Linked DNA regions of Methyloterricola oryzae. The protein of the gene in region 2 interacts with the protein of the main gene of each other region in a pairwise test. Links are inferred from orthologs where the notes say so. Each region holds a gene or a part of one and is shown on either strand. Other genes may lie near its edges. The genes, in order: ctaD, EK23_RS17740 and dnaE.

The links.
Region 1: the proteins of EK23_RS17740 (region 2) and ctaD interact in binary tests that used the Escherichia coli proteins (3 or more experiments, as listed by UniProt). The link is inferred for Methyloterricola oryzae from one-to-one orthologs.
Region 3: the proteins of EK23_RS17740 (region 2) and dnaE interact in binary tests that used the Escherichia coli proteins (3 or more experiments, as listed by UniProt). The link is inferred for Methyloterricola oryzae from one-to-one orthologs.

The regions. Positions count from the first base shown.
Region 1 is NZ_JYNS01000001.1:291,150-294,237, forward strand. Bases 142-3,078 are described here. They hold ctaD (cytochrome c oxidase subunit I), read right to left. Parts: upstream 2,446-3,078; coding sequence 838-2,445; downstream 142-837. Other genes in these bases: EK23_RS01240 (cytochrome c oxidase assembly protein), read right to left, coding at 142-675; coxB (cytochrome c oxidase subunit II), read right to left, coding at 2,473-3,078. Also shown: EK23_RS01235 (cytochrome c oxidase subunit 3), read right to left, coding at 1-111; more of EK23_RS01240, read right to left, coding at 124-141; more of coxB, read right to left, coding at 3,079-3,088. UniProt on the Escherichia coli protein: Cytochrome bo(3) ubiquinol oxidase is the terminal enzyme in the aerobic respiratory chain of E.coli that predominates when cells are grown at high aeration.
Region 2 is NZ_JYNS01000017.1:27,432-30,402, forward strand. Bases 43-2,862 are described here. They hold EK23_RS17740 (pyridoxal phosphate-dependent aminotransferase), read right to left. Parts: upstream 2,123-2,862; coding sequence 962-2,122; downstream 43-961. Other genes in these bases: EK23_RS17735 (SMP-30/gluconolactonase/LRE family protein), read left to right, coding at 43-895; EK23_RS17745 (hypothetical protein), read right to left, coding at 2,176-2,814. Also shown: more of EK23_RS17735, read left to right, coding at 1-42. UniProt on the Escherichia coli protein: Shows aminotransferase activity with methionine and histidine as substrates, and to a lesser extent also with phenylalanine.
Region 3 is NZ_JYNS01000008.1:171,046-175,274, reverse strand. The notes cover bases 152-4,229. They hold dnaE (DNA polymerase III subunit alpha), read right to left. Parts: upstream 3,844-4,229; coding sequence 352-3,843; downstream 152-351. Other genes in these bases: rfbD (dTDP-4-dehydrorhamnose reductase), read right to left, coding at 3,958-4,229; EK23_RS12635 (TolC family outer membrane protein), read right to left, coding at 152-355. Outside these bases: more of EK23_RS12635, read right to left, coding at 1-151. UniProt on the Escherichia coli protein: DNA polymerase III is a complex, multichain enzyme responsible for most of the replicative synthesis in bacteria. This DNA polymerase also exhibits 3' to 5' exonuclease activity. The alpha chain is the DNA polymerase catalytic subunit.

The DNA.
Region 1 (3,088 bases), on a different replicon or contig from region 2:
GGCTCCATTGAGAAAATTGGCGAAGCCCACCAGCAACGTGGAGAGTCCGATTGACCCGACAATGGGCCACGTGGCCTTCGACGGGATGTAATACGCTTCATTGGTAGCCATCTTGGTCCCCTGTTATTTCTGTGATGTTTGATTCTTCTCGGTGATATCAAAAAACGTGTACGACAGTGTCATGTCCCGGACATCCGCCTGCACCGCCGGGTCGATCACGAAGCGCACCGGCATAGCACGCTCGACACCCGGCTCGAACTCCTGGGCGGAAAAGCAGAAGCACTCGGTCTTCTGCAGATGGGAGGCGGCCCAGACCGGCGCGATGCTGGGGATTGCCTGCCCCACCAGTTTCTTGTTCGACAGGTTCTTGGCGTAGAACTTCACCGTGTAGTACTGGCCGGGATGGATCGCCATCTTCGGCATCTCGGCGCGAAATTCCAGCGGCATCTTCTCGTTCACCATGGTGACGAACTCCAGGGTAATCTCCCTGGAAGTATCTACCGCAAAGGCCTTTTCCGCCGACGCTTCCTTCACCCGGCCGCTGATGCCGAAGTATTCGCAGACGGCGTCATAGAAAGGCGCCATCGCAAACCCGAGGCCGAACATCAGGCCGGCTACCACAAGAATGATTCCTACCAGCCGCCCATGGGACTTCTGGGGTACGTCTTTCTCCACCTAGTGTGCCGACTTCGAACCGATAACCTGGAATATGGCGAACACGTAGAGCATCAATGCGAGCCCCGCGATGAAAGCCGCCAGGAGTAAATTTTTCTTACGTAGATCCATGACTTCTGCCTTGTTCCGCCCCCTGCGGGGCGGAACCGTTCAGGCTTGACCTCAGTGCTTGTCCGCGATCAGTTCCGGAGCCGGCGCATCGGTCCAGGTGTGATAGGGCGGCGGAGACGGCAGGTGCCATTCCAGGCCGTGTGCCTTGGCGCCCTCCCAGACCTCGTCCGTGGCCTTTTCGCCACCGACCACGCACTTGTAGATCACGTAGGCGAAGATCAGCTGGGAGAAACCGAACACGAAGGCCCCCACGCTGGACATGGCGTTGAATTCGGCGAACTGCACGGCGTAGTCCGGGATGCGACGCGGCATGCCGGCCAGGCCGACGAAGTGCTGCGGGAAGAACAACACGTTCACCGAAATGGTGGACAACCAGAAGTGCAGCTTCCCCAGACCCTCGTCATACATGTGGCCGGTCCACTTCGGCAGCCAGTAGTAGGTGGCGGCGAACAGGGCGAACACCGCACCCGGCACCAGCACATAGTGGAAATGGGCCACGATGAAGTAGGTGTCGTGATACTGCAGGTCCGCCGGCGAGATGGACATCATCAGTCCGGTGAAGCCGCCCATGGTGAACAGCACCACGAAGGCGATGGCGAACAGCATGGGGGTCTCGAAGGTCATCGCGCCCTTCCACATGGTGGACACCCAGTTGAACACCTTCACGCCCGTCGGCACGGCGATCAGCATGGTGGCGTAAGTGAAGTAGAGCTCACCGGCCAGGGGCATGCCCACGGTGTACTGGTGGTGCGCCCAGACGACGAAGGACAGCAGACCAATGGACGCGGTGGCGTAAACCATCGAACTGTAGCCGAACAGCGGCTTGCGGGAGAAGGTGGGGATGATCTGGGAGACCACGCCGAAGGACGGCAGGATCATGATGTACACCTCGGGATGCCCGAAGAACCAGAACAGATGCTGGTAGAGCACCGGGTCGCCGCCGCCGGCCGCATTAAAGAAGCTGGTGCCGAAGAACTTGTCGGTCAGCAGCATGGTCACCGCACCGGCGAACACCGGCATCACGGCGATGAGCAGAAACGCGGTGATCACCCAGGTCCACACGAACAGGGGCATCTTCATCAGCGTCATGCCTGGCGCGCGCATGTTGAACACGGTCACGATGACGTTGATCGCGCCCATGATGGAGGACATGCCCAACAGGTGCACGGTGAAGATGGTGAACGGGAGGCTGTTGCCGCCCTGCAGAACCAGGGGCGGATACAGGGTCCAGCCGGCCGCCGCCGCGCCGCCTTCCATGAACAGGGTGCTGGCGAGCATGACGAAGGCGAAGGGCAGGATCCAGAAACTCCAGTTGTTCATGCGCGGCAGCGCCATGTCAGGCGCGCCGATCATCATGGGGATCATCCAGTTGGCCAGGCCCACGAAGGCCGGCATGACCGCGCCAAACACCATGATGAGGGCGTGCAAGGTGGTCATCTGGTTGAAAAACGCCGGATCGACGAACTGCATGCCCGGTTCGAACAGTTCCAGGCGGATCACCAGGGCCATGGCCCCGCCGACGAAGAACATGATGAGCGAAGTCACCAGGTAGAGGGTGCCGATATCTTTGTGGTTGGTGGTGGTCACCCATCTCATGAAACCCTTTGCGGGCCCATGATCATGGTGATCGTGATGATCGTCATGAGTCACAGCTGTCATAGCCTTTTACCTCATCAATGTGAAAGATTATTTGTGCGCCTGGATTTCGCTGGGCTGGATGGAATCGCCCTTGTTGTTGCCAAAGGCGTTGCGCTGGAAGGTGATGACGGCGGCCAGCGAGACATCGTCGAGCATGTCGTCGAAAGCCGGCATGGCATTCTTGCCCTTGAGGACCACGTTCACGTGCTGATCCAGCGGACCGGTGGCCACTGCGCTACCCTTGATAGCCGGGAAGGTGCCGGGCATGCCCTCGCCATTGGGCATATGACAGGCGGCACAATTGGAGTTGTAGACTTCCTCGCCCTTGCTCATGAGTTCTTCCATGGCGAAAGTCTTGGAGGCATCGGCTTTGCCGGCATCTTTCTTCGCTTTCTGTTCGGCGAGCCACTGCTTGTAATCGCCTTCCTCCTTGGCGATGACTACGATGGGCATGAAGCCGTGGTCGCGGCCGCAGAGCTCCGCACACTGGCCGCGGTAGGTGCCGGCCTTGTCCACCTTGATCCAACCGTCGGTGATATAGCCCGGGATGGCGTCCTTCTTCCAGCCGAAGTCAGGAACCCACCAGGCATGCAAGACGTCCGCCGCGGTCAACAGAATGCGTACCTTCTTGCCGACCGGAACCACCATGGGGTTATCCACGTTC
Region 2 (2,971 bases):
GGCGGAGGAAGTCGTAACTCCGCCAATTCCCGGCGTGGCGGGGGCCAATACAAAAGTCGAGTTGATCAAGGACGGCTTTACCGGCACGGAGGGTCCCATCGGACTGACTGACGGAAGCCTGCTGTTTACGGAGACCCAGGCTAACCGGATCGTGCGCATTACCCCGGACAACAAGGTAGCTACCTTCTTGGAGAACAGCAACGGCGCAAATGGCTTGGCGTTCAATAGCAACGGCGAACTGGTTGCGGTGCAGACGCTTAAACCTCAAGTGGGCATCATCTATCCGATAGGTAAGGAAACGGTGTTTGCTGACAACTACGAGGGGAAGCCGTTTCAACGCCCAAACGACCTGGTTCAGGATAAGGAAGGTGGCATCTATTTCACGGACAGCGGGACACGTCCCTCTAAAGACAATCCCAATCCGCCCCCATCGACACCAGGTGTTTACTACCTCTCACCGGCGGGGAAGCTTTCTCGCCTGGTTAACGACATTGAGCGTCCCAATGGTATTCAGTTGTCCAAGGATCAGAAAGTGCTGTACGTGGCCAACACGCAGGGTGAGTCCATCCTTGCCTATGATTTGGCGTCGCCCGGAAAGTTGGGCGCCAGGAAGGACTTTGCCAAGTTGAAGGGCTGGTCAAACGGCGAGGGCGGTTGGTCCAGTGGCGCGGATGGACTGGCCCTGGACGACGCAGGCCGTCTTTACGTCGCGTCAAACGCCGGTGTGGAGGTGCTCTCAGAGAAGGGTGATGCCTTGGGCGTCATTCCCATCCCTAAAAAGCCTCAGAACTTGGCCTTCGCCGGCGAAGACAAAAAGACCCTCTACGTCGTTGGACGGGGAGCGGCCTACAAAGTGGATCTGTTGACGCCGGGTATCAAAGGGCGCCTCAAGTAGATCTACCATCGCTTCGGGAGGCAGGGAACGCACTTTCGCTGTTTCCCGAGGTGGTGTGGGACGTTGTCAGGCTGCCCGAAAGCGCAGCATTCGCTTCGCCGCCTCCTGCAAAGTTCCGTCGTCTTTGGCGAAACAGAATCGGATCAGAGATTCTCCTACAGTGCTGCGATAAAAGGCGCTTCCCGGAATGGCTGCTACACCGGCCTGTTCCAGCAACGCCAGAGCAGCTGATTTTGCATCGGAATAGCCAAACTTTGAAATATCAGCCAGGACATAGTACGCGCCTTCTGGGACGATGGGCGTTAGGCCGGCATGGTCGAGGCCTTCACATAGGATTTCCCGTTTCCGCTGGTACTCGGTCGCAATTCCGCGCAAAAGTGCCGGTGGCGCGGCAAAGCCTGCGGCGACCCCGTATTGCAACGGGGTTGGAGCACAGACGTATAGCAAGTCGTTGACCAGATTGATGGCTCTTGCAATTTTCTCCGGCGCGAACAGGTAACCCAGGCGCCAGCCGGTGACACTGAAGGTTTTCGAGAATCCCATGATACTCACCGTGCGCTGCCCGAGGTTTCCAACCGAGGCGGGCGAAATGTGCTGGCGTCCGTCGAAGGTAATGTACTCGTATATTTCGTCGGTAATGACCAGGAGGTCGCAAGCCTCCGCCACCCGCTCTAATGCGCGCAGTTCAATTTCACTGAACATTTTTCCGCTGGGATTGGATGGCGTGCACAAGACGATGGCGCGGGTGTTTGGCCTGATGGCTGCGCGCAGGCGCTCTTCGTCGAGGGCAAAGCGGGGCGGCTCTAGTGTTAAAAACTGTGGCTCTAAGCCGCTGAGCATGATCGTATTCAGGTGGTATCCATAGAAGGGCTCAAACAACAGTATTCCATCACCTGGATTCAGGAGAGCCGCCAAAGTCGCCGCAAATGCACCCGTCGTACCGCTTGTGACAACGATTTGGGATTCCGGATCTGCTTTCAAGCCGTTGTCCCGCAGGAGTTTTTTCGCAATTTCTTGGCGCAGTGGACGGATGCCCTCGGGAAGTGCGTAACTGCTGTGGTCGTCGCGAATAGCCGTTATCGCGCCGAATTGGACCTCCAGTGGTGCGGGCAAGTCACCCAGCCCTTGACCAAGATTGATGCCGCCCAAGTGCTCACACAGTCGAGTCATGTGGCGAATGTCAGATTGCGAAAGGTTGGCGATGCGGTGCGCAGGCTGAACAGTCATGGATAAAGTTCCTCGCAATTTCTTCGATGCATGATGAGTGTGGACGGAAGTGTTCAGTGGGGGTGACTCGAGTTCCTGCATCGCATGGGCGTGTAGCCCAATTCTTGTAGCTTGCGGGCATTTCTCGGACTGCCGGTTCTGGCCCAGATTTCGTAAAGCCTGAGAGGGTCATCGGGGGCTGCGAGCCGGTTTTGCTCGGCTACGTCTGCGAAAACATCAACCAATGCCAGAAACTTTCGCGATAATTCCTCGAAAATGCCCCTGAATATAAGGCTTTGGGGCGGTCGACGGCTGTGTTCACTCAGGCGGCCATAGGCCGCTTTCCCCACGACAACGAAGTAATCCACGTCGATTAACTTGCGAGACAGACCTCCTGAAAACACGCCTGCGACGAGCAGTGCGACATCGCCTAGGCGCTGCAAGGCTCGATTGCGTTGAATTGGGCTGCGGGCTTGTGTGGCTTGCGAAAACATCGCTGCCAACGGCGTTTCCACTAAACGGTCAGGCATCGTTTCGAACAGATTTTCTGGATGGTTAAAGTGAACCAGCAGGCTGACCAGGTACCCGACGGTCGCATCATTGATGGCGACCCGGTTCTTGGCGATTGCAAGGTCCAGACAACTTCTGAAATGGGATTTTAAGTCCACGTCGGTCATGATGATTGCGCAACAGGCTTCGTCTGGTTCGGACATTCGACATCTCCAAAATCTTCCTCTAGCAATCACTTCAGCAAGTGCAAGACCAATCCGCCGTGGGGCGTGAAGATATATTGCCCAACGGATTGCTTCGGGCGCGTTTACCCGCGCTGGTCGGGTTCTGTCTTGACGTCAATGACTGCCTCTGGAACAA
Region 3 (4,229 bases), on a different replicon or contig from region 2:
CCAACTGTACCCAGTAGTCGTGATGGTAGATGGGTTGGGTCACCTGCAAGGTGGCGGAACTGGTCCAGAAATTCTGAAAGCCCTGCTGTCCTGGAATGAAGGTGGTACCTGTGTTGAAGTAATTCTTGCTCATCTGCGCAGAGACGCTGATGTTGGGCAAGAGCCGCGCAACGCTCTGCGGTATGGATTCGAGCACGGAATCGCGCGTGGCCTCCGACTGGCGCAACGTCGGGTCGTTTTGCAGGGCTAGGTCATAGGTTTCCGTCAGATTTTCGCCACGGGCCGGAGAAAAGTTCAGGGCAAGCGCTAGCGCAAGGCCGGACGCCTTTGGTCTGGCATGCCGCAGGTTGATCACGGGTAGACGATGTTCACGCGGTCAGTCCCCACATGCTTGCGCAGCCGTGTCAGCAGCTCGCTTCCGGGGTGGACACGCCAGGCTTCGCCCAGCTGTATGAGGGAACGGGCCTTGCTTCCCTGGTATTCCACCAAAATCGGGCAGCGCCCGCCCTGGAAGGGCCGCAATAGGTCTGACAGTTCCGCAGCCAGGTCGGGACCGGATTGGGGCTGCTCCGGCCAACGGATGACTAGGTTCTTGGCGAAGTGCTCGCGGGCCTGGTCGATATTGTACAAATTCTCCGCGGTGAGGCGCAGTTGGCCCGAGAAGTCGTCCATGCCCAGGCCGCCTTCCGCCACGATCAGAACATCCTTCAATAGATTATCCCGCACTTTGTCGAAGACTTCGGAGAAGACCGCGACTTCAAGTCTTCCGGTGCGGTCATCCAGGCTGAGGAAGCCCATGCGCTTGCCGTTCTTGTTCTGCTTGGTGCGCAGGTCCACCACCAATCCGGCCACCACGGCGCGCACCTCGCGTTTTCCGTATCCGCGCTGCTCGCCGCCTTCCACGCTAAGTTTGCCAAGACGCCCGGTGATGAAATGGGCCAGTTCACCTTCGTACTGGGTGATGGGATGGCCTGTCAAATAGAGTCCCAGAGTCGCCTTTTCCTGCACCAGCCGCTGGTCTTCCGGCCAGGGCTCGACTGGCGGGGTTGCGGCGGCTGGCGCGGCTGCAGGCGCCGACTCCATGATCAGGCCGAACAGGTCGTTTTGCCCCGTGGCTTCCATGCGGCCGTGCTGCTCGGCGTTTTTCAGGGCATCCGTCAGCTGCGCCATATGCTGGGCCCGGTTCGCGTCGAGGACATCCAGGGCGCCGGCGCGGATCAAAGCTTCCAGTACCCGGCGATTGGCCTTGCGCAGATCGATGCGCCGGCACAGGTCGAACAGGTCGAGGTAAGGCCCGGCACTTTCGCGCTCGCGAATGATGTCCTCGATGGCGTTTTCCCCCACGCCCTTCACGGCGCCGAGCCCATAGACGATCTGGCCGGCGTCGTTGACGGTAAAGCGGAACTGGGAGACGTTGACATTGGGGGGCACGATGGCCAGGTTCATCTCCCGGCACTCCTCGATCAGCACCACCACCTTGTCGGTGTTGTCCATATCGGCGGACAGCACGGCGGCCATGAAGGCAGCGGGGTAGTGGGCCTTGAGCCAGGCCGTCTGGTAGGAGACCAGGGCATAGGCGGCGGAATGGGATTTGTTGAAACCGTACTCGGCGAACTTCTCCATCAGGTCGAAGATGTAGCTCGCCGTGGCTTCCTCCACATCCCTTTCGACAGCGCCCTTGACGAATATCTCGCGCTGCTTCGCCATTTCCTCGGGCTTTTTCTTGCCCATGGCGCGGCGCAGCAGGTCGGCGCCGCCCAGGGTGTATCCCGCCAGCACCTGGGCAATCTGCATCACCTGTTCCTGATAGACGATCACGCCGTAGGTGGGCTTGAGGATGCCTTCCAGGCTGGGGTGGGGGTAATCCACCTTGGCCTTGCCGTGCTTGCGGTTGACGAAATCATCCACCATGCCCGATTGCAGAGGCCCCGGGCGGAACAGCGCCACCAAGGCGATGATGTCCTCGAAGCAGTCCGGCAGGAGGCGCCCGATCAGTTCCTTCATGCCGCGTGATTCGAGCTGAAACACGGCGGTGGTGGCCTTGCGCTTGAGCAGGGCGTACGTGGCGGGGTCGTCCCTGGGAATGTGATTGATGTCCAGCGCCTCAAGACTTTGCTCGGTACGCTGCCGGTTGACCGTCTCCATGGCCCAGTCGATGATGGTGAGGGTGCGCAGGCCCAGGAAGTCGAACTTGACCAGACCCACCGCTTCCACGTCGTCCTTATCGAACTGGGTCACCAGATTGTCGCCGCCCTGCTCGCAATACAGCGGGCTGAAATCGATCAGCCGGGACGGCGCGATAACCACGCCGCCCGCATGCTTACCGGCGTTGCGGGTGATGCCTTCCAGGGACTTGGCGAGGTCGATTAGGGCCTTGACCTCCTCGTCCATGTCGTAGAGCTTTCGGAGGTCCTCGCTTTCCTTGAGCGCCTTGTCCAGGGTCATGCCCAATTCAAAGGGTATGAGCTTGGCGATGCGATCGACAAAACCATAGGGATGACCCAATACGCGCCCGACGTCGCGCACCACCGCCTTGGCGGCCATGGAACCGTAGGTGATGATCTGGGAGACGCGGTCGCGGCCGTAGTGGCGTGCCACGTAGTCGATCACTTCGTCGCGCCGCTCCATGCAGAAGTCCACGTCGAAGTCGGGCATGGACACGCGTTCCGGGTTGAGGAAGCGTTCGAACAGGAGTTCGAACTGCATGGGGTCCAGATCCGTGATCTTGAGCGCGTAGGCCACCAGAGAGCCTGCGCCTGAGCCGCGGCCAGGTCCTACGGGTATGCCATTGTTCTTGGCCCATTGTATGAAGTCGGCGACGATGAGGAAGTAGCCGGGAAACTTCATCTGGTTGATGACGTCAATTTCCACGTCCAGGCGTTCTTCGTAGGGCTTGCGCTGTTCCGCGGGCGCTCCCGGCATCAGCACCGCCAGCCTTTCTTCCAGTCCGGCGCGCGACTGGGCCGCGAAGTAGTCCTCGACGCTCATGCCTTCGGGTACCGGAAAATCCGGCAGGTAGTTCTTGCCCAGGGTCAGCTCGAGATTGCAGCGCTTGGCGATCTCGACGGTGTTTTCCAGGGCTTCGGGGATGTCGGCGAACAATTCCGCCATCTCCTCGGGGCTTTTCAGGTACTGCTGGTCGCTGTACTCGCGCGGACGCCTGGGATCGTCCAGCACCCGCCCCTGATGGATGCAGACACGGGCTTCGTGGGCATCGAATTCGGAGGGCTGGAGGAAGCGCACGTCGTTGGTGGCCACCGGCGCCACGCCGAATTCCGAACACAGTTCCAAGGCGGCGTCCAGGTACGCCTCTTCGTGGGGTCTGCCCGTACGCTGCAGTTCCAGGTAAAAGCGGTCGCCGAACAGGGAGTGCATGCTCTCGAGGGCACTGCGCGCCTCGTGCGCGTTGCCTGTCAATAGCGCCTGGCCGATCTGGCCGGCCATCGCGCCGGACAGGGCGATGAGGCCTTCATGGCGCTCCGCCAGCCAGTGGCCCATGAGCATGGGCACGCCCTGGTGCTGGTTTTCCTGGTAGCTGCGGGAAATCAAAGCGGTGAGATTGCGGTAGCCGGTTTCGTTCTGGACCAGCAGGGTCAAGCGGTGGGGCGCATGGGCGTCGGACTCGTTCAAGATCCAGACGTCCGTACCCGCGATGGGCTTGACCCCTTCGCCCATCGCTGCTTTGTAGAACTTGACCAGGGCGAACAGATTGGACTGGTCGGTGACAGCCACCGCGGGCATGCCCAATTTAAGCGTCTGCTTGACCAGCGGCTTGACGCGGACCAGGCCGTCGACCAGGGAATATTCGGTGTGTACGCGGAGATGGACGAACGGTGCGTGCATGGAATCTCAGGCTAATCTCGGTTTTCTCGCCAGACAGTGCCAAGGAATTCTATTGCCGCGCAACCTCACGGGCTGTAGCGGAGTCGAACAGGAGCCACGGCGTGCGTCCGGCGGCTAGGCCGTCGCCATGTCGGACAAGCAAAGTTGCAAGGCATTCTCCCAATTCGGCAAGCGGATGTCGAAGGCCTGCGCCAGCTTCTGATTGCTCAGCGCCGAGTAGGATGGACGTCGCGCCGGCCGGGGGTAGGCGGAGCTAGGTATGGGCTCCAGACGGGCGCAGTCCGGTGGCAACAGGCCGCGGGCGATGGCTTCGGCACGGATGGCCTGGGCGAACCCGTACCAGCTGGTTTCGCCGCCGCAGGTCAGATGGTAGATGCCTGAGGCCT